DNA from 4 places in the Streptomyces sp. NPDC032161 genome. Region 4 is predicted to be linked to each of the others. Evidence: riboswitches for the same ligand, from Rfam matches in the RefSeq annotation. Region 4 holds a riboswitch; each other region holds the start of a gene.
The links. Region 4 has a riboswitch for cyclic di-AMP ahead of AB0E67_RS26870 (transglycosylase family protein). Riboswitches for the same ligand answer to the same signal wherever they lie in the genome.
Positions count from the first base shown of each region.

Region 1: linked by a shared signal. The riboswitch ahead of AB0E67_RS22260 (LysM peptidoglycan-binding domain-containing protein) and the one ahead of AB0E67_RS26870 (transglycosylase family protein) in region 4 are both predicted to bind cyclic di-AMP.
Region 2: linked by a shared signal. The riboswitch ahead of AB0E67_RS18320 (M23 family metallopeptidase) and the one ahead of AB0E67_RS26870 (transglycosylase family protein) in region 4 are both predicted to bind cyclic di-AMP.
Region 3: linked by a shared signal. The riboswitch ahead of AB0E67_RS15390 (LysM peptidoglycan-binding domain-containing M23 family metallopeptidase) and the one ahead of AB0E67_RS26870 (transglycosylase family protein) in region 4 are both predicted to bind cyclic di-AMP.

Region 1 is NZ_JBEZVN010000013.1:57,512-62,098, forward strand. It holds gene AB0E67_RS22250 (APC family permease) at 122-1,519, opposite strand; gene AB0E67_RS22255 (hypothetical protein) at 1,869-2,186, shown strand; gene AB0E67_RS22260 (LysM peptidoglycan-binding domain-containing protein) at 2,340-3,092, opposite strand; cyclic di-AMP (ydaO/yuaA leader) riboswitch at 3,097-3,282, opposite strand; partial or broken gene AB0E67_RS22265 (heavy metal translocating P-type ATPase) at 3,906-4,213, opposite strand; gene AB0E67_RS22270 (MIP/aquaporin family protein) at 4,489-4,587, shown strand, end outside.
Region 2 is NZ_JBEZVN010000008.1:23,778-28,364, reverse strand. It holds gene AB0E67_RS18325 (PP2C family protein-serine/threonine phosphatase) at 5-1,105, shown strand; cyclic di-AMP (ydaO/yuaA leader) riboswitch at 1,490-1,641, shown strand; gene AB0E67_RS18320 (M23 family metallopeptidase) at 1,839-2,861, shown strand; gene AB0E67_RS18315 (aldo/keto reductase) at 2,991-3,935, shown strand; gene AB0E67_RS18310 (PrsW family intramembrane metalloprotease) at 4,132-4,587, opposite strand, start outside.
Region 3 is NZ_JBEZVN010000005.1:258,372-262,958, forward strand. It holds gene AB0E67_RS15380 (tyrosine-protein phosphatase) at 1-523, opposite strand, end outside; gene AB0E67_RS15385 (alpha-galactosidase) at 751-2,847, shown strand; cyclic di-AMP (ydaO/yuaA leader) riboswitch at 3,144-3,298, shown strand; gene AB0E67_RS15390 (LysM peptidoglycan-binding domain-containing M23 family metallopeptidase) at 3,304-4,218, shown strand; gene AB0E67_RS15395 (SGNH/GDSL hydrolase family protein) at 4,431-4,587, shown strand, end outside.
Region 4 is NZ_JBEZVN010000022.1:44,971-49,557, forward strand. It holds gene AB0E67_RS26860 (septum formation initiator family protein) at 1-225, opposite strand, end outside; gene eno (phosphopyruvate hydratase) at 388-1,668, opposite strand; gene AB0E67_RS26870 (transglycosylase family protein) at 2,003-2,743, opposite strand; cyclic di-AMP (ydaO/yuaA leader) riboswitch at 2,746-2,917, opposite strand; gene AB0E67_RS26875 (transglycosylase family protein) at 3,221-4,246, opposite strand; gene AB0E67_RS26880 (cytochrome P450) at 4,364-4,587, opposite strand, start outside.

The DNA of each region.
Region 1 (4,587 bases), on a different contig from region 4:
GCGGCTGCCGCCGGGACATCCGTCCGGGGCGGCGGCCGTTTCTCGTCGCGCGGCGGTGCGGGCCGTCCGCGCCCTGCGGCCGGGCCGCTCGGGGCGGTCCGGCCGCAGGGCGGCGGGCCGGTCAGACGTGGGTGTCCTCCGGGATGCTGACCAGCCAGCGGGTCTGCGCGCGGGGCCGCAGGTACAAGGCCCAGTAGAGGGTGGCGACCGCGATGATCCCGCCGGTCCACAGCAGGTACTCGGTCTCCTGCTGGGTCAGGATGTACGCGAGCACGACGATGAGCAGCGCAGGGATCGCCGGCCACAGCGGCATGCGCCAGGCCTGGACATCGCGGTGCGCGCCGCGGCGGCAGAGCAGGGCGGCCACGGCGACCAGCAGGTACATGCCCGTGACGGAGACGCCGGTGACGCCGTACAGCGTGTCCAGGTTGACGAAGCAGAGTGCCGCGCCGGGGACGCCGACGAGCAAGGTCGCCACCCACGGGGAGCCGAACCGGCCGAGCCGGGACAGCGCGTTGTTGACCGGCTGGGGCCATGCCTTGTCCCGGGCGGAGGCGAACAGGACCCGTGAGTTCTGGATGACCATCACGATGCCCGCGTTGATGATGGCGAGGGCCACGCAGAGGCTGACGAACGTGCCGACGGCCGAGTTGGACCAGGCGGCGACCATCGTGTTGAGGTCGCCCGAGGTGAGCGCCGCGAGGTCCGGGGCGCCCAGCGTGATGGCGATGACGGGGACGAGGATGACCGCCGAGGAGATGGCGAGGGTGGCGAGCACGGTGCGGGCCACGTTGCGGCGGGGGTTCTCCAGTTCCTCGGAGAGGTAGACGGCGGTGGAGAAGCCCTGCGTGATGAAGAGTGCGATCGCGAGCCCCGAGACCACCATCATCGCGGTGACCGTGGAGGTCGTGCCGTCCGACGAGGCGACTTGGCCGTGCACGAGGGCGGACGCCCCGCGCTCGGAGTGCGCGAATCCGAGTACGGCGACGACGGCCGCGGCGATCACCTCGAGGACGAGGAAGATCCCGGTGATCCAGGCGTTGGCCCGCAGATCCAGCAGACCGGCGAGGGTGGCGAGCAGCATGACACCGGCGCCCGCGACCGGGGCGGGGATGTGCACGACGGGGGCGAGGTAGTCGGCCGTTCCCATGGCGATGACGGGAGGCACGATCATCACGACCAGCAGGGACAGCACGAAGACGAGCCAGCCGGCCAGCCGCCCCGCCATGGTCGACACCATCGCGTACTCGCCTCCCGCGCTCGGGATCAGGGTGCCCAGCTCCGAGTAGCAGAAGGCGACCGCGATGCAGAGCAGCGAGCCGATGGCGATGGTGAGGGCGGTGTACGTGCCGAGGCTGGAGAACAGGTCCGGTACGACCACGAAGAGTGTCGAGGCGGGCGTCACGCAGGACAGCGTCAGCAGTGTCCCGCCGACGACGCCGATGGAACGCTTGAGCTTCTGCGGGATGGGGCCGGTAGCCGGCGCGAGCGCCTGGGGAGCGCTGAGCGTTTCGGTCATCGTGCGTTTCCGATCAACAGGTGCGGTGTTTGAGCACGGGAGCGGTATCGCCTCCAGACGAGGACGTGATGAGTGGTTTCGTCGCTCCCAGCGCGACATGCAATCCCGACGAGTTCCGCAGGTCAAGAGCTGTTTACCTACGGAATTCGTTGTTTCGGAGCGAGGATCCAACGGTTTGGCGTGAAAAGTGCGTCAATTCGCGGGCGATTGGCCGGTACGGGAACCGCAGCCGGACCGTAGGGAAAGTTTCGCCCGTTCCGCATTCCGGAACGGGCTCCGGCACCCCGGGGCGCCGAGCGGCGCGCTCCCGCGGGTCGCGGATCCGCGCACCCGGTGTCAGCCTGGGTACATGGCTTGGGCGTCATGGACCACTCGTGGTGTGTTCTCGGGGCGCGGAGGCGTGCTCACGGACGAGGTCGGCGTCCTGACCGGGGACCTGACCGTTCACACGACCTGGGCCGACGACACGGCTCAGGTGACCGTGCAGTACACGGGTGCGATCGACTGGTTCACCATGTCGGGCAGCCCCGTGCCCTGCTGCTCCGAGGAGGACAGCAGGCGTCTTCACGACGCGGCGGTGCACTCCGTCCGGGAGGGCGCGGCGGCGACGGTTCCCACACCGCCGCTGCGGCGGCCGCAACGGTCGACGGGCAGCGCCCTGGAGTGACCACGGGCGAGGTGCGCCCCGCCGGCGGGCGGGGCGGGGAAGCGACGGGGCCCCGGTACGACGCGACGGGATGCGCCCCTGGGGAAGCCGTGCGGCTTCCCGAGGGGCGCATCCCGTCGCGTCCAAACCGGCACGGGGCCGGGCCGGCATGGGTCAGTAGGCGCCGAAGACGTTGTCGATGGAGCCGTACTTGTCGGCGGCGTAGTTGCACGCGGCCGTGATGTTGGCGACCGGGTCGTAGCTGTCGAACGGCGTGCCGGGCACGTGGTAGGCGCGGAACGTCGGGTCGATGACCTGGAGCAGGCCCTTGGACGGCGTTCCGGCGACGGCGTTCGAGTCCCAGTTGTTGATGGCCCGCGGGTTGCCGGAGGACTCACGCATGACGTTGCGGTGGATGCCGTCGTAGCTGCCGGGGATGCCGTGCCGGGCCATGATGGCCAGCGATTCCCTGATCCAGCCGTCCAGGTTGTCCGCGTAGGAGACCGGCGCGGCGGTGACGGTCGCGGACGAGGCGCCGGAGGCACCGGTGGCGGCCTCGGACTCGGCACCGACGGTCAGCTTCATGCCCGGGCGGATGAGGGAGGGGTTGCTCCCGATGATCTCCCGGTTGCCCTCGTACAGCTTCTGCCAGCCGCCTTCGACGGAATAGCTCTGCGCGATCTTGGAAAGGGTGTCCCCGGAGATCACGGAATGCGTGACGGTCGCAGCCTTCTGCGGGGAAACGCTTCCGGTGACGGCGACCGAAGCAGCGGCCCTTTCGGTGGTGGCGGCCTGGGCCGGGGCGGCCGAGGCGAAACCCGCTCCGATCAGCGGAAGCACCAGGGCGACTCCGCCCGTGGCCGCGGCGATGAGGCCACGGGTCCGGAAGGTGGACGAGCGGCGACGGTACGTACCCGTTGCGGTCATGGTGAATTCCTCTCCGTCGCCTGCGAGGTGAGCTGTCGGGTTCAGACTGGAGATGTCTGGCCGCACGGAATGCGACTTCACCCCGAGCCGTTCCGGATACCGGACCGGCGGCTTACCTGGTTCCCCCGCTCCTGCCGTGGACAAGTGGGTCGGTTTCTCGGACGGCGGCAGGATTCGGCGTTCCGTCCGGATTGACGGTGACCGTAGGCGAGAAAAGCGGAGCGGAACAAGCCCGAATTTTTCGATCACAATTGATTCGCATGATCAATTCATGGAATTCGCAGTAATCCACCTCACAGATCGAACTCGACTCGCCTTGCGCGACAAGGGGAGCCGAATCGCGGACCGGCCGTCCGGAGAGTCTTTACGTGACTCACACCACGAAGCGACAAAAGGGGCGTTCCGCCTACCCCTCAAACAGAACAACAATTATCAAAAGCGGCTTTACCGTCTAAATTTGCAATTCACTTCAAATAGAGACAAAAGGGACATCTCTTCTGTCCTGTCGTGTGGACGTGGGAGCCGGTCGCGTGCGTCTTCGGCACGGCGCAGCTGAACGCCCCCGTAAGCCGGGCCTGCGGACCCGGGCGTCGCCGCGTGGCTGGTCGGCCACACCGAGGACGCCGGCCGGGGCGCCGTCGCGGGCGACCAGCACGGCGGTGCGGCCGTCCTCCCCCGGCCGTGCGACGGGTCCGGCCGGTGCGCGCCCGGCCGGGGCTGTCGACGGCGACGGCCCGCGTCGGGGGTGGCCGCCGGGGCGCTCGGCCGCCGCGGCGAGGCCAGGGTCATGTCCCCGGCCCTCAGCCGCTCGGCGGGCACCACCTCCTCGGTGTCCGCCCTCGCCCGGCCTCGTCGCCGTCGCGGGCCCGAGATCACGCGGACCGCGCACCGCTGGCGGTCCGCGCGGTGGCCGGTGCTTCCGGGGCGCCGGACGTCGCGAGGACGACGATCAGCGGGGTGCCGTCCAACACCTGCCCGATCGCCGCCGACCCGAGAACGGCGACCACCGTCGAGACGTCCACGTCCGGCGTCCGGTCCCCAGGACCCTTTCCCCCCTTCCGCCCGGGCTCCCAGCCGCCCGCGGCGTACGTCAGCGCATGGAGCGGACCCCGCTCCCATGCCTGGGGCGTGTTTCGAAACGCGCCTGGACGCCGGACAGGTACGGGGGCCGCGGACGTGGCGACCGCCTTGCAGGCCCTCGCCACCGTGGAAGGCCTGCGTCCCGGGCTGCGTGACACCCCGGCACCGAGAGGCCGTCCGGACCCCGGCGGGACGGGCCGAGGACCGCCCTCACACCACCGCCGCAGCACCGCGTGCGGAAGCGGACCCGCACACCTACGCTCAGATCTGGATCGATGCCGCCAACGGCCGTGACCCGACAGGAAGCGAGATCCCCATGGAACGGCGCGGGTTGTCGGGACTCGGCGGGGAACTCGCGGCGGAATTCGCCGGAACGCTGATTCTCATTCTCTTCGGCTGTGGGGTGGTGGCCCAG
Region 2 (4,587 bases), on a different contig from region 4:
GTTCGTGCGCATGCTGCCGACCCTGATGATCGTCGGCGGGCTGCTGTTCGACCTGCTCACCCCGCCGGTCTTCACCGCCATCCCGCTGTTCGTCGCGGCGCCGCTGATCGCCGCGCCGTTCTTCTCGTTGTCCAACACCGTGCGCACCGGCATCGCCTCGATGCTGGCCGTCGTCGCGCTCCGGCTGGCCACCGACTCGCTGCCGGCGGCCGTGCCGCTGATCGAGCTGCTCACGCTGGCGACCGTCTCGGTGCTCGCGGTGGTGATCAACCGGGTCGTGCAGCGGAGCAACGAGCAGTTGGCCTCCGCGCGGGTCATCGCGGAGCGGGCCATGCGGGCGGTGCTGCCGAAGCCGTTCGACCGGATCGGTGGGCTGCATGTGGCGGCGCGGTACGAGGCCGCGCAGGCCGACGAGTTCGTTGGCGGTGACCTGTTCGCGGTGACGGACACCCCGTACGGGGTGCGGCTGGTGGTCGGTGACGTGCGGGGGAAGGGGCTCGACGCCGTGGAGACGGTCGCCGTGGTCATCGGGGCGTTCCGGGAGGCGGCCGAACAGGAGCGCTCGCTGGAGGGCGTGGCGCGTCGGCTGGAGCGGGCGCTGGTGCGGGAGAGGAGGGCGCGCCGGGGCGGGCCCGACGTCGTCGAGGGCTTCACCACCGCCGTGCTGGCCGAGATCCCGGCCGGCCTGTCCCGGGTCCGGATCGTCAACCGCGGCCACCCCGAGCCGATCCTGCTGCACCCGGACGGCGCGCTGGACGTGCTGGCGCCCTCGATGCCCGCGCTGCCGCTCGGGATGGACCTGGGCGCGTGGCCCGACCGGACGGACGAGTGGGATCTGCGGCCGGGGGCGACACTGCTCCTCTACACCGACGGCCTCTCCGAGGCGCGGAACGCCCAGGGGGACTTCTATGATCCGGCGGCCCGGCTGTGCGGGCGGATCTTTCCCGGGCCGGAGGAGCTGCTGTCCGCGCTGACCGACGACGTACGGCTGCACACGGGGGGCGAGTCGACCGACGACATGGCCCTGCTCGCGGTCGTACGCCCCGCGGAGGGGCAGCCGGAGCGGCGCAGGACCGTCCGGATCGTGGGGCCGGGCCCGGCATGACGGACGGTCCGGGGCGGCTGGGCGGGCGCAAGGGCGCCGGGTGCGCCCGAGCGGTTGGGCGGGTGCAAGGAGGCCGTGACGGGGTTCGGTCGGGTGCGCCCGTGAGGCCGCAGACGTCCGTCCGGGCGGCCGGGTGCGCCCGAGCGGACCGGGGTGCCACCGTACGTAATCGAAAGACGCCGCTCCGCATAACGTTTGACGCAACGTCAGTTACGGGGTATTGGCTGAGACCCGATCAAGTCGTCTGAATACGCCCCGAGATGTCCAGTAAAGTCCAGGCCAAAGACGTGAACGATCAGTGGGAGCGGCTTGGAATCAGGGCCCGGTGTCTATTAACGTTCGATAACGCAGCGCGGTCGTCCCAGCCGTCGTCAGAGGCGGCACCGTGCGCGAGCGCCGAATCCCGAAAGGGAACCGGGGAACCACCACCCTGGGGTGAATCGGGCATCCGGGTCTCGTGAGAGACGCGGTGTCCGTAGGAGACCTTCCTGCTCCGAACCCGTCAGCTAACCCGGTAGGCGAGAAGGAAGGAAAGGAGTGCGCCCCCGTGGCGTCCAACAAGCCTGCCCCCGAGGCCCCCGCCCGGCTCGATTCCGCGTACGGTTCCGAGTTCGGCACCGACTTCGGCCCCGGTTACGGTGCGGGCCCCGGCTACGGCTCCGACTACGGAACGGCCGGGATGACGACGGTGTCCGGCACTGCGGATCGCATGGACCACGGAATCGGATCGGACATGGCCGCCACCGCGACCCTGCCCGGCGCCGACTTCGGTGTCGACGACGAGCGCGGCTGGGGCGAGTGGAACCCCACCGAGGAGACCGTCCGCCCCGTACGCGGCAAGCACCGGGTCGCCAAGCAGCGCAACGGACTCGCCCGCAGTTCCGCGGTGCTCGGGGTCGGTGTCATCGCGGCGGTCGGCGCGGGCGGCATGGCCACCGCGCAGGGCAAGCCGCCGGTGTCCATCTCCCTTCCCGACTCCATCGCGGACAACCTGCCCGACGCCAAGTCCCTTCCCGGCGTGGGCGCCCTCCTCTCCGACAAGTCCGAGGACGACGGGGCCGCGCCCGCCACCGCCCCGCTCACCACCGCAGGCATCACCACCGCCGAGGCCGAGCAGGGCACGACCGACGCGGGCGAGGCGCTGCGTGCCCGCATCCTCCAGCAGGCCGAGCAGCAGCAGGCCGCCGCCGACGCGGAGGCCAGGGAGGCCCAGGAGAAGGCCGCGGCGGAGAAGGCCGCGGCCGAGGCCAAGAAGCAGCAGGACGCCGCCGAGGTCAAGGCCGCCGCCGAGAAGAAGAAGGCGGAGGAGGAGGCGAAGAAGAAGGCCGAGGCCCTGCGGCTCGCCAAGCTCGCCGCCAGCTACGCCGTCCCGACCACCTCGTACACGATCACCTCGACGTACGGCCAGGCCGGCACGATGTGGTCCTCCGGTCACCACACCGGCCTCGACTTCGCGGCGCCGACGGGCACCCCCGTCAAGGCCGTTCACGGCGGCACCATCAAGTCGGCGGGCTGGTCCGGCTCGTACGGCTACCGCACGGTGCTGGAGCTGGAGGACGGCACGGAGGTCTGGTACTGCCACCAGTCTTCGATCGGCGTCGGGGTCGGCCAGAAGGTCTCCACCGGGGACACCATCGGCCGGGTCGGCGCGACCGGCAATGTGACGGGTCCCCACCTCCACCTGGAGATCCACACCGCCGACGGCACGGGCGTGGACCCGATGGGCTGGCTGCGGAGCAAGGGCCTCAACATCTGAGGCACCCGCGTCGGCGATGCACGGGCGGACAACGATGCGCCGGCCGACCGCGCGGACCACACCGAACAGCCGTCCGCCGAACGGCGTATGCGCGGAATACCGTTCTGGCGGGAACACGTTGATCGATTCATGACTTCCCTTCGCCAACTGGGCTCTTCCGATCTTCAGGTGTTCCCGCTCGCCCTCGGCGGCAATGTCTTCGGCTGGACGGCCGACGAGGCGCAGTCGTTCGCCGTGCTGGACGCATACACGGAGGCGGGCGGCAACTTCGTCGACACCGCCGACGCCTACTCCGCCTGGGTGCCGGGGAACGAGGGCGGCGAGTCGGAGACCGTCATCGGCAAGTGGCTCGCGTCCCGGCCCGGCCGGTCCGATGTCGTCGTCGCCACCAAGGTCGGCGCCCACCCCTCGTACAAGGGTCTCTCCGCCGCCACCATCAAGGCGGCGGCGGAAGAGTCGCTGCGCAGGCTCGGCAGGGACCACATCGACCTCTACTACACGCACTTCGACGACGAGACCGTGCCGGTCGAGGAGATCATCACCACCCTCGACGAGCTGGTGAAGGCCGGCAAGGTGCGCGAGATCGCCGCGTCCAACATCAGCCCCGAGCGGCTCCGGGCGTCCCTGGACTTCTCCGAGCGCGAGGGGCTGGCCCGTTACGTCGCCCTGCAGCCGCACTACAACCTCGTCTCCCGCGACACCTACGAGGGCCCGCTCCAGGACACGGCCGCGCGGGCCGGGCTCGCCGCCGTCCCGTACTACGCCCTGGCCTCCGGATTCCTCACCGGCAAGTACCGCCCGGGCACCCCGGTGGAGAGCGCGCGTGCGCAGAGCGCGGGGAAGTACCTGGAGTCGGAGCGCGGGCGGAACGTCCTCGCCGCCCTGGACCGGGTCGCCCAGGCCCATGACGCACAGATCGCGACCGTGGCGCTGGCCTGGCTCGCGTCCCGGCCGACCGTCGCCGCGCCGATCGCCTCGGCCCGTACGGTCGAGCAGATGCCCGCCCTGACAGCGGTCGCCGACCTCCGGCTGACCGAGGGGGAGCTGGCCGACCTCACCGAGGCGTCCGCCTGACGGACGCCACCGGCGGGCACGGCAGCCCTCGGCAGGCCGACCGGCGGACCGAGGGGCGGACTGTTCCGTTACCGGCGGCGGATCGTGCTCGGGTCCGGCCGCGCTCCGGTCGCTCCGCCGAACTGCCCGTCTCCACGAACGCCCCGGAAGCATCGCGCTCCCGGGGCGTTCGCGCGTCCGCGGCGCGCGCCCGGAGCTACCGGGGCGGCGACTGGTACGGGTTGTAGCCGCCGTACACCTGGTGCGGCGGCGGGAACGCGGCCGGGGCCGACGTCGGCCAGTACGCGGCCGGGGCGGGTGGGAACGGGTAGGCGTAGGGGCGCAGGAGGCCCGCCGCCTGCGCGGCGTAGGCGAGGGCGGGAGCGGCCACGTCCCTGCGCTGCCAGAGGTGGTGCAACAGCTCCAGTTCACGTGCCGCGAAGTCGGGGCCCGCCGTCCCGAGGCGGGCCTGTCGGCGGAGCGAGGCCAGCGACATCGCGAACGACTCGTACTCGGCGACGGTACGGGCGGCGGCCTTGCCCCGGGCCTTGGCCCTGGCCTGCGCCTTGCGGCGCTCCTTGCGGGGCGCCCCGCCCTGCGCCTGTGCCACGGCCTGCACCGGGGGCAGGGCCTGGGCAGGCGTCTGGACGGGTGCGCCGACCGGGGGCACCGC
Region 3 (4,587 bases), on a different contig from region 4:
GCAGTGACACGGCGATCGACAGACCGGCCCGGTCCTTGCCCGCCGCGCAGTGCATCAGCGCCGGAACGCTGTCCTCGGCCAGTGCGTGCAGCACCCGGCTGTGCTCGGTGGTGCGCTCCAGGACGATCGAGCGGTACGAGGCGATCATCCGGTCCGCCCCCTTCCCGTCGGCGAGGAGCGAGCGCAGCTGGTCCAGGTCGCCGTCGCGGACCATCCGCCAGAACTCCGCACCGTCCGCCGGGTCGGAGAGCGGGATGCTGAGATTCCGTACACCCGGCAGCTCCACGTCCAGCCCGTCCAGCCGGCGGTCGGCGGCGTTGCGGAAGTCGAAGACGGTGTGCAGCCCCAGACCGGCCAGGAAGGCGGTGTCCTCGGCGGTGGCGTGCGCGAGATGCCCGCTGCGGAAGAGCCGCCCGTACCGCACCCGCCGGCCGTCCGCGGTGGGCAGGCCGCCCACGTCACGGAAGTTGCGGACGCCCGCGAGCTCGGGTTCCGTCGGCGGGATCTGCGGCAGCTGCGTCACAGTGACTCCTGGGGTGTCCGGCCGTCGGTGCGAGTCGCCGACAAGGCCACTCCTGCGACGATACGACATCGGTTCCTCAGGCAATCATTTCGTCCTCCTCGCTGTCGAGACCCGTGTCAAGCACCGTGCCTCCGAGGCGAATTCGCCCCGATTCTCTGTCACTGGACGTTGCCCGGCCGCTCGGTGATGGTTGATGATGTGCGGAACTGTTCGAATGTGGGGATTTCATGATCGAGACGGGCGACACGGGCCGGACCTGGCTGCTCTCCGGGGCGAGCAGCAGCTACGCACTGCGGCTCACCGAACGGGACGAGCTGCTCCATCTGCACTGGGGGCCACGGATCCCGCTCGCCGCGGCCGAGGCCCTGGCCGCCGCGCCGGAACCACCGGTCAGGGGGTTCGAGTCGCCGCTCGACGGACGCGAGGAGTACCCGGTCGAGGGCGGTCCCCGGTTCGTGCGGCCCGCCCTCTCCGTCCGTACCGCCGAGGTCCGCGGCACCGAATGGGTCTTCGCCGACGCCGCCGTGGACGGCGACGAACTCCGCGTCGGCTTCACCGACCCGGTCCACCGGCTGGCCCTCACCCTGCACTACCGGATGCGGGACGACTCCGACGTGATCGAGCGCTGGGCCACCGTCGCCCAGGCCGGGCCCGACGGCCCGCCGCTGGAACTGCTGCGCGCCGATGCGGCCGTCTGGACGCTCCCCGCCCGCGACGGCTGGCGGATGAGCCGGCTGCACGGCCGGTGGGCGGCCGAGTCGCGGCTGGTGCGGACGGAACTGACGTACGGCGAGAGCGTCGTCTCCAGCAGGCGCGGCCACACCGGCCACGAGCATCTGCCGTGGGTCGCGCTCGACGCGGACGGCGCGGCGACCGAGGAGAGCGGCGAGGTGTACGGCTGCGCGCTCGGCTGGTCCGGGTCGTGGCGGATCGGCGTGCAACAACTTCCCGACGGAATCGTGCAGATCGCCGGAGGCGCCGGTCACGACGACTCGGGACTGCAGCTGCTCGCGCCGGGGGAGTCGTACGTGACCCCCGTCTTCGCCGGGCTGTGGAGCGATGCGGGCTTCGGCGGCGCGAGCCGCGCCTGGCACGCCTGGCAGCTGGCCCATGTCGTCCCGGACGCCGGGAAGGTGCGTCCGGTGCTCTACAACTCCTGGGAGGCGGCCGGATTCGACGTCACGCAGGAGCAGCAGCGCGTCCTGGCGGGGCGTGCCGCGGCGCTGGGGGTCGAGCTGTTCGTCGTGGACGACGCGTGGTTCGGCCGACGCACCAGCGACCGGGCCGGACTGGGGGACTGGACGCCGAATCCGGATCGCTTTCCCGACGGCCTGAAGCCCCTGGCCGACGAAGTGCACGCGCTCGGCATGCAGTTCGGAATCTGGGTCGAACCGGAAATGGTCAATGCCGACAGTGATCTTTATCGCGCGCATCCCGACTGGGTGCAGCATTTCCCGGGAAGGACGCGGACGGAGTTCCGCCATCAACTGGTTCTCAATCTCGCCCGGAGCGATGTACGGGAGTATCTCTGGGAGCAACTCGACGCGCTGCTCTCCGATACACCGATCGACTATGTGAAATGGGACTTCAATCGCAGTTTCACCGATGCGGGATGGCCGGGCGAGGACTATCCGCGGAAACTCCGGGTCGAGCACGTCGACGGTCTGTACGCGCTGATCGACCGGCTGCGGGCGGCGCACCCCTCGGTGGCCTTCGAGTCCTGCTCGGGCGGCGGCGGCCGGATCGATCTGGGCATCCTCTCCCGTACGGACCAGGTGTGGACCTCGGACAACACCGATCCCCTCGACCGCTTCGCCATTCAGGAGGGGTTCAGCCAGATCCATCCGGCCCGGGTGATGGCCGCGTGGGTCACGGACAGCCCGAACGTCCAGTTCAACGACAGGGTCAGCTCGTTGCGGCTCCGTTTCGTGAGCGCGATGGCCGGGGTGCTCGGGGTGGGCGGGGATCTCGCCGAATGGAGCGAGGCGGAACTGGCCGAGGCGCGGAACTGGGTGGATCTCTACAAGGAGATCCGGCCGGTGGTGCAGCTCGGGGCGCAGTACCGGCTGCGTTCCCCGCGCGGCGGCCTCGGCGCGGTCCAGTACGTCCGCGGGGAGGAGACCGTGGTCCTGATGTGGCTGGACAGGCAGCGGTACGAGGAGCGGCCGCCGGCCCTGCGGCTGCGGGGGCTCGACCCGTCGGCGACCTACGTGTGCCGCGACACGGGGGAGGCGCACCACGGTTCGGTACTGCTCCACCAGGGGCTGCGGACGGGGTTGCGCGGGGACCTCGACGCGCGGGTGCTGAGGCTCCGACGCGCATGACATCGGCCGAATGTCCGTATTGAGGGCATTTGTTGGCGTGTGCCCAAATTCATTCCGCCGAGAGATTCCTCCTCGTGAGCGGAATCATATCCGTGACCGAGCGTACCGGCGGGCAGATCCGATATTCCGTACGCGGCGCGGAAATTCAAGATCCCGGATCCACGGAGGGTGACCGGAATTCCGCGCCGAATTCTCGGCGCGGATTCCTCTCCGGAATCGGCGGCTTGTTCTCGGTCTCCGGCTCGCCTACGGTCACCGTCAATCCGGACGGACCGCCCAATCCTGCCGCCGGCCGGATATCGCACTCACTCGACGCGTGGCAGGAGCGGGGGAACCAGGTAGTCCGCCGACCGGCGAAGACCGGTCGGCTCGGGGTGAAGTCGCGCTCGCCGCGGCCGGGCATCTCCAGCCCGAACCCGACAGCTCACCTCGCAGGCGCCGGAGAGGAAGCGCATCATGCCCATCTCGGGTAAGCACCGTCGTACCAAGTCCAGCGTGATCGCCCGCGGTGTCGCCGCCGTGAGCACCGGCGGCGCCGTCATCGCCCTGCCGCTGCTCGGCGCCACCGGCGCCCACGCCGCGCAGCCGGCCGCCCCGGCCGCCGCGCACACCGTCCCGGTCCAGCGGGTCGCCCAGGAGCCGGCCACCGCCACGACGTACTCCGTCGTCCCCGGCGACTACCTGTCGAAGATCGCCGCCGAGCACGGTGTCGAGGGCGGCTGGCAGAAGCTCTACCAGGACAACCGCGCGGCCATCGGCGCCGATCCGGACCTGATCCGCCCGGGCACCGAGCTGGCGCTCGGCGGCGAGGCGTCGGCACACGGCGCGCCCACCGGCGCGGGCGCGGGCTCCGTCCTTCCGTCGAAGGTCCCCGCGGTGCCGTCGAAGCTCGTCCAGAAGTCCGCTCCGGCCTCGTCCGCCCCGGCGAAGGCGAAGACCTCCGCCCCGGCCGCCGCGAGCACCGCCTCCGGCTACGTCCACCCGGTCCCGGGCAACCACACCACCGGATACCGGGCTTCCGGATCCAACTGGTCCAGTGGCAGCCACAGCGGGATCGACTTCCCCGTCTTCACCGGCACCAGCGTGAAGTCCATCACCGCCGGCACGGTCGTCACCGCCGGCTGGGGCGGCGCCTACGGCAATCAGGTCGTCGTCAAGCACGCCGACGGGCGCTACTCGCAGTACGGGCACCTGTCCTCGATCTCCGTCTCGGCGGGCCAGTCCGTGAGCACCGGCCAGCAGATCGGCCTCTCCGGTTCCACCGGCAACTCCACCGGACCGCACCTGCACTTCGAGGTCCGCACCGGCCCGGCGTACGGCTCCGACATCGACCCGGTCGCCTACCTCGCGGCGCACGGCATATACGTCTGATCCACGCCGACCGCGCCCGAGCCGAACGGTCCGACGACCGGAGCGGCCGGGTCCGGCCCGGACAAGGCGGAGGGGCGGCGCGCCACGGCGCGCCGCCCCTCCGCGCCGGGTATTCCCCCGACAGCGAATCCGACCGGGTGGTCTATCTCACCACCCGTCAACCCCTTATTACGGTCGCGTAGGTCACATTCGTCGGTGCAGGATAAGCGTTCGTGGCAGACGATTCGAGAAATAATCAGCGTGGCGTCATCGACCGACAGGGCGTCATCGGGTCGTACGCGGCGATCGGCGACAGTTTCACGGAAGGGGTCGGCGACCCCGGCCCGGACGGGACCTACGTCGGCTGGGCGGACCGGTTCGCCGTGCTTC
Region 4 (4,587 bases):
CTGGTCGGCGATCTCGTCCTGCTGCGACACGTACTGCCGTATCGGGTACGCGAGCGCGACCACGAGGGAGCAGACGACGAGGGCCAGAAAGGCGGCCCGGCCGGTGAGCCGGGAGCGGCGGTCCTGGCGACGGGTCTGCGACCGGTAGACACGGGCCGCGGTCTGCTCGCCCAGCAGTCGCAGCCGGGTCGCGGTGGAGAACCGGTCCCGGTCCTTCGCGGCCATGTCTCCGCCTCCCCTTCACACACGTCCGTCCCCGCACACGGTACGGGACCGCGTGCGGGGACGGACGGAGGCCGGAGCCTTCGGGCCCCTGCGGGCCGGGGCCGGCCGTGGGGCCCGAAGGGCCGGTCCGCGGGGGATCGGCCCCCACGGCGTCCTCGGTGCTCAGCCCTTGAAACGGGGGAACGCCGAGCGGCCGGCGTACACCGCGGCGTCGTCGAGGATCTCCTCGATGCGCAGCAGCTGGTTGTACTTGGCGACGCGGTCGGATCGGGCCGGGGCGCCGGTCTTGATCTGACCGCAGTTCACCGCGACGGCGAGGTCGGCGATGGTGACGTCCTCGGTCTCGCCGGAACGGTGCGACATCATGCACTTGAAGCCGTTGCGCTGGGCGAGCTCGACGGCGTCCAGGGTCTCGGTCAGCGAACCGATCTGGTTGACCTTGACGAGCAGCGCGTTGGCGGTGCCCTCCTCGATGCCGCGGGCCAGGCGCTCCGGGTTGGTGACGAACAGGTCGTCACCGACGATCTGCACCTTGCTGCCGAGCTTGTCGGTGATGATCTTCCAGCCGGCCCAGTCGTCCTCGTACAGCGGGTCCTCGATGGAGACCAGCGGGTACGCGGAGACGAGCTCCTCGTAGTACTCGGTCATCTCCGCGGCCGAGCGGGACTTGCCCTCGAACTCGTACGTGCCGTCCTTGTAGAACTCGGACGCGGCGACGTCGAGCGCGAGCGCGATGTCCTTGCCCGGGACGTAGCCGGCTTCCTTGACGGCCTCGATGATGAGGTCGAGGGCGGCACGGTTCGACTCCAGGTTCGGCGCGAAGCCGCCCTCGTCGCCGAGGCCGGTCGACAGGCCCTTGCTCTTCAGGACCTTCTTCAGCGTGTGATAGACCTCGGCGCCCCAGCGCAGGGCCTCGGAGAAGGACTCGGCGCCGATCGGGGCGATCATGAACTCCTGGATGTCCACGTTGGAGTCGGCGTGCGACCCACCGTTGAGGATGTTCATCATCGGGACGGGCAGCAGGTGCGCGTTCGGACCGCCGAGGTAGCGGAACAGCGGCAGGTCCGACGCCTCGGAGGCGGCGTGCGCGACGGCCAGCGAGACACCGAGGATGGCGTTGGCGCCGAGCGAGCCCTTGTTCTCGGTGGCGTCCAGGTCGAACATCGCCTGGTCGATCAGCCGCTGCTCGGTCGCGTCGTAGCCGACGAGCTCCGGGCCGATCTGCTCGATGACGGCGAGCACGGCCTTCTCCACACCCTTGCCCTGGTAGCGGTTGGGGTCGCCGTCGCGAAGCTCAATGGCCTCGAAGGCACCGGTGGAGGCGCCGGACGGCACGGCAGCACGACCCGTGCTGCCGTCGTCGAGGCCGACCTCGACCTCGACCGTGGGGTTCCCCCGGGAGTCGAGGATTTCCCGGGCTACGACGACGTCGATGGACGGCACGAGGCATCTCCTTCTGGGATATGACACTGGTTCTGCAGGGTCACTTTGGCCTTGCGACAAGAGCCTAACCGGCCCCGCCCGCTCAGCCCGACGACCGCCCGCCCCCTGGGACGAAAAAGGACCCGGGAGTGCACGATCCCGGGCAAATGGCCAGAATATTACGGATCAGTAACTACAACAGTTGAACGAACTGCGCCGCACACGAGCGGCGCACGCCCGGGTGCGGGACGCGCGGTGCCGCGTCGGCGCGCGGCACGCGCTCCGAGCAGACGCCCCGGCCCGGCGCGCGGGGGGAGCGCGCCGGGCCGGGCATCCGGAGAGGAGAGGGACCGGACTACTTCGTCAGGTGCAGCTGCTGACCCGGGTAGATCAGGTCGGCGTTCTCGACGATGTCCTTGTTCAGCTCGAACAGCCGCTGCCAGCCGCCCTCGACGCCGTGGGCGGCGGCGATCTTGCTGAGGGAGTCGCCGGAGACGACCTTGTACTCGCCGTCGCCCTTCTTGACCTTCTTGCCGGTCGGGGTGGTGACGGTCTTCTTCGACTCGGTCCGCGGGGCGGCGGGACGGTCGGAGCGGGAGGCGGGGGCCTCGGCGCGCTCGACCTGCTTCGGCTGGGCCTGCTGCTTGGGGGCCGTCTGGGTGCTCTGCTTCTTGGCGGCACCGGAACTCTTCGAGGAGGTGTCGACGCCCGGGTCGACGCCGTCGTTGCGCAGGTTGCCGGCGGAGGCGCAGCCCCAGGCACCCGGACCCTGCATGTCGAGGAGCCGCTCGGCGGTGGCGATCTGCTGGGCCTTGGTGGCCAGGTCGGCGCGCGGCGCGTACTTCAGACCGCCGGCGGCGGCCCAGCTGGACTGCGAGAACTGCAGACCGCCGTAGTAGCCGTTGCCGGTGTTGATGGACCAGTTGCCCCCGGACTCGCACTGGGCGACGGCGTCCCAGGTGGCGACGGAGGCGGCGGAAGCGCCGGTCGCGCCCAGCAGCGGGACGGCGACGGCGGAGCCGGCGACTCCGGCGAGCGTGGCGACACGGACGGCCTTGGACGGGCGGCGGTGCTTGCCCTTGCCGGAAAACAGCATGGAAGTCTCCTCACCGACGCCTACGAGGTGAGCTGTCGGGTTCGGGCCGAGTGAGTTGCCCGGTCGCACGTCCTAGCACGCGACTTCACCCCAAGTCGGTCCTGATGCGTCTCGCGACGATCGGGGCCGACGCCTACCTGGGTCCCCCGCTCCTGCCTACGGCGCTTGAACGCGTCTGTTCCCTCCGACCGACGGCAGGATTCGGCGTGACGGTCGGCGGGGCCCGCGGTGCGAGCGGTTCCGACCGTAAACACATATAAGCCCCATATTCAAAGAAGGACACATCGGGCAATCGTCTCTTACTTGCATCTGAGGAACCGTAGTTTTCGCAGGTGGGACGCGATACGGACGGGACCTCCGGGCCCAACACGCCAATTGACGCAAAGAGATCCATGTCTCACTCGCATGCAAGCCGACAAGAGCCTCCGATAGCATCCCGGCTCCTGAGGCCCCGTCAGCCGGCCACCGGGTCCGGCCTCAACGGGCCTCCGCGTCGACATCGAGGCTCTGGCCAGGAAGGATGAGGTCCGGATCGGAGCCCACGACCTCCTTGTTGGCCTCATAGAGCGCGGACCAGCCACCGGGGACGTTCCGCTCGTCGGCAATCGTCCAGAGATTGTCACCGGGACGGACGGTGTACGTGTCGTCGGCGACCGGGGAGGCCGCGTCGCGCCCCCCGCCGTCGCGCGAGGCGTGACGACCCGACTCGCGGCCGACGTCCCCGTCGGCACCCCACCCCTCCTCGGCGGCCGGTGAGCCACGATGCTTGCCGCCCGAACCGTCCGACGCTCCAGATCCTTCCGAGTCCCCGGGCGGCCCTGACGGAGCGACAGAAGCGCCCGAATCGCCCATATCAACCGATTCAGGCAAACGGTGCGCATTGTCGGATGAAGTGGCGGAACCGGTGGGCGAGGGCGTGACATCGGACCCGGTTCCGGCGTCCGGCTTCCCGGCACGGCCCGAAGGCGTGACGTCCTCGTCGGACGGGGACTCCGACGACTTGTCAGCCGGCTTCGCGCCCTTCTCCGCCCCGGTGCCGCCCGTCTTCTTCGCATCCTCCTCCGCCCCGGAGCCGCCCGCGGGCTTCTCCGAGGAGGTCTCCCCCGGGTCGACCCCTGGCAGCTCCCCACCCGTCGCGAGGCCAGAGAGGGGCGCACAGCTCGGCCACGCCTGCGGACCCCGGTCGCCCAGGATCTTCTCGGCCACCGCGATCTGCTGGGCGCGGCTGGCGAGGTCGGCGCGCGGGGCGTACGCCTCACCGCCGTACGCCTTCCAGACCTCCGGGGTGAGCTGAAGGCCGCCGTAGGAGCCGTTGCCGAAATCGGCGCTCCAGGAGCCGCCGCTCTCGCACTCGGCGACCCGGTCCCAGGTCGCCGAGTCGGCCGCCTGCGCGGCGCCCGCGCCGAGCAGCGGGATGGCGATGGCGGATCCGGTCACGCCCGCCGCGACGACGATGGCGGGTGCCTGACGAGGGCGACGGTGTCTGCCGTTCGCGGAGCCCATGAGGTTGCCTTCCGTGTGACGGACGAGTTCGGTCGAGCGACCCGGTGGGGTCGAACGGTGAACCTAACCGGACTCGAACGCGTGTCACAAGTCGATGCAGCGCCGATCACGCGCACATCACAGATGTGACGTAGCGTCAGAAACGGGTCGGGCGGGCCGGGGTCCGAACTCCACGGGAAGCGTGCGCAGTCCGCGCATGATGAGCCCGCCGCGCCACCGCAGATCGGCGGGCTCCACCGCGAGCCGCAGGTCGGGAAGGCGCCTGAGCAGCGTGGCGAGCGCGGTCTGTCCCTCCAGCCGGGCGAGCGGCGCGCCGAGGCAGTAGTGGATGCCGTGCCCGT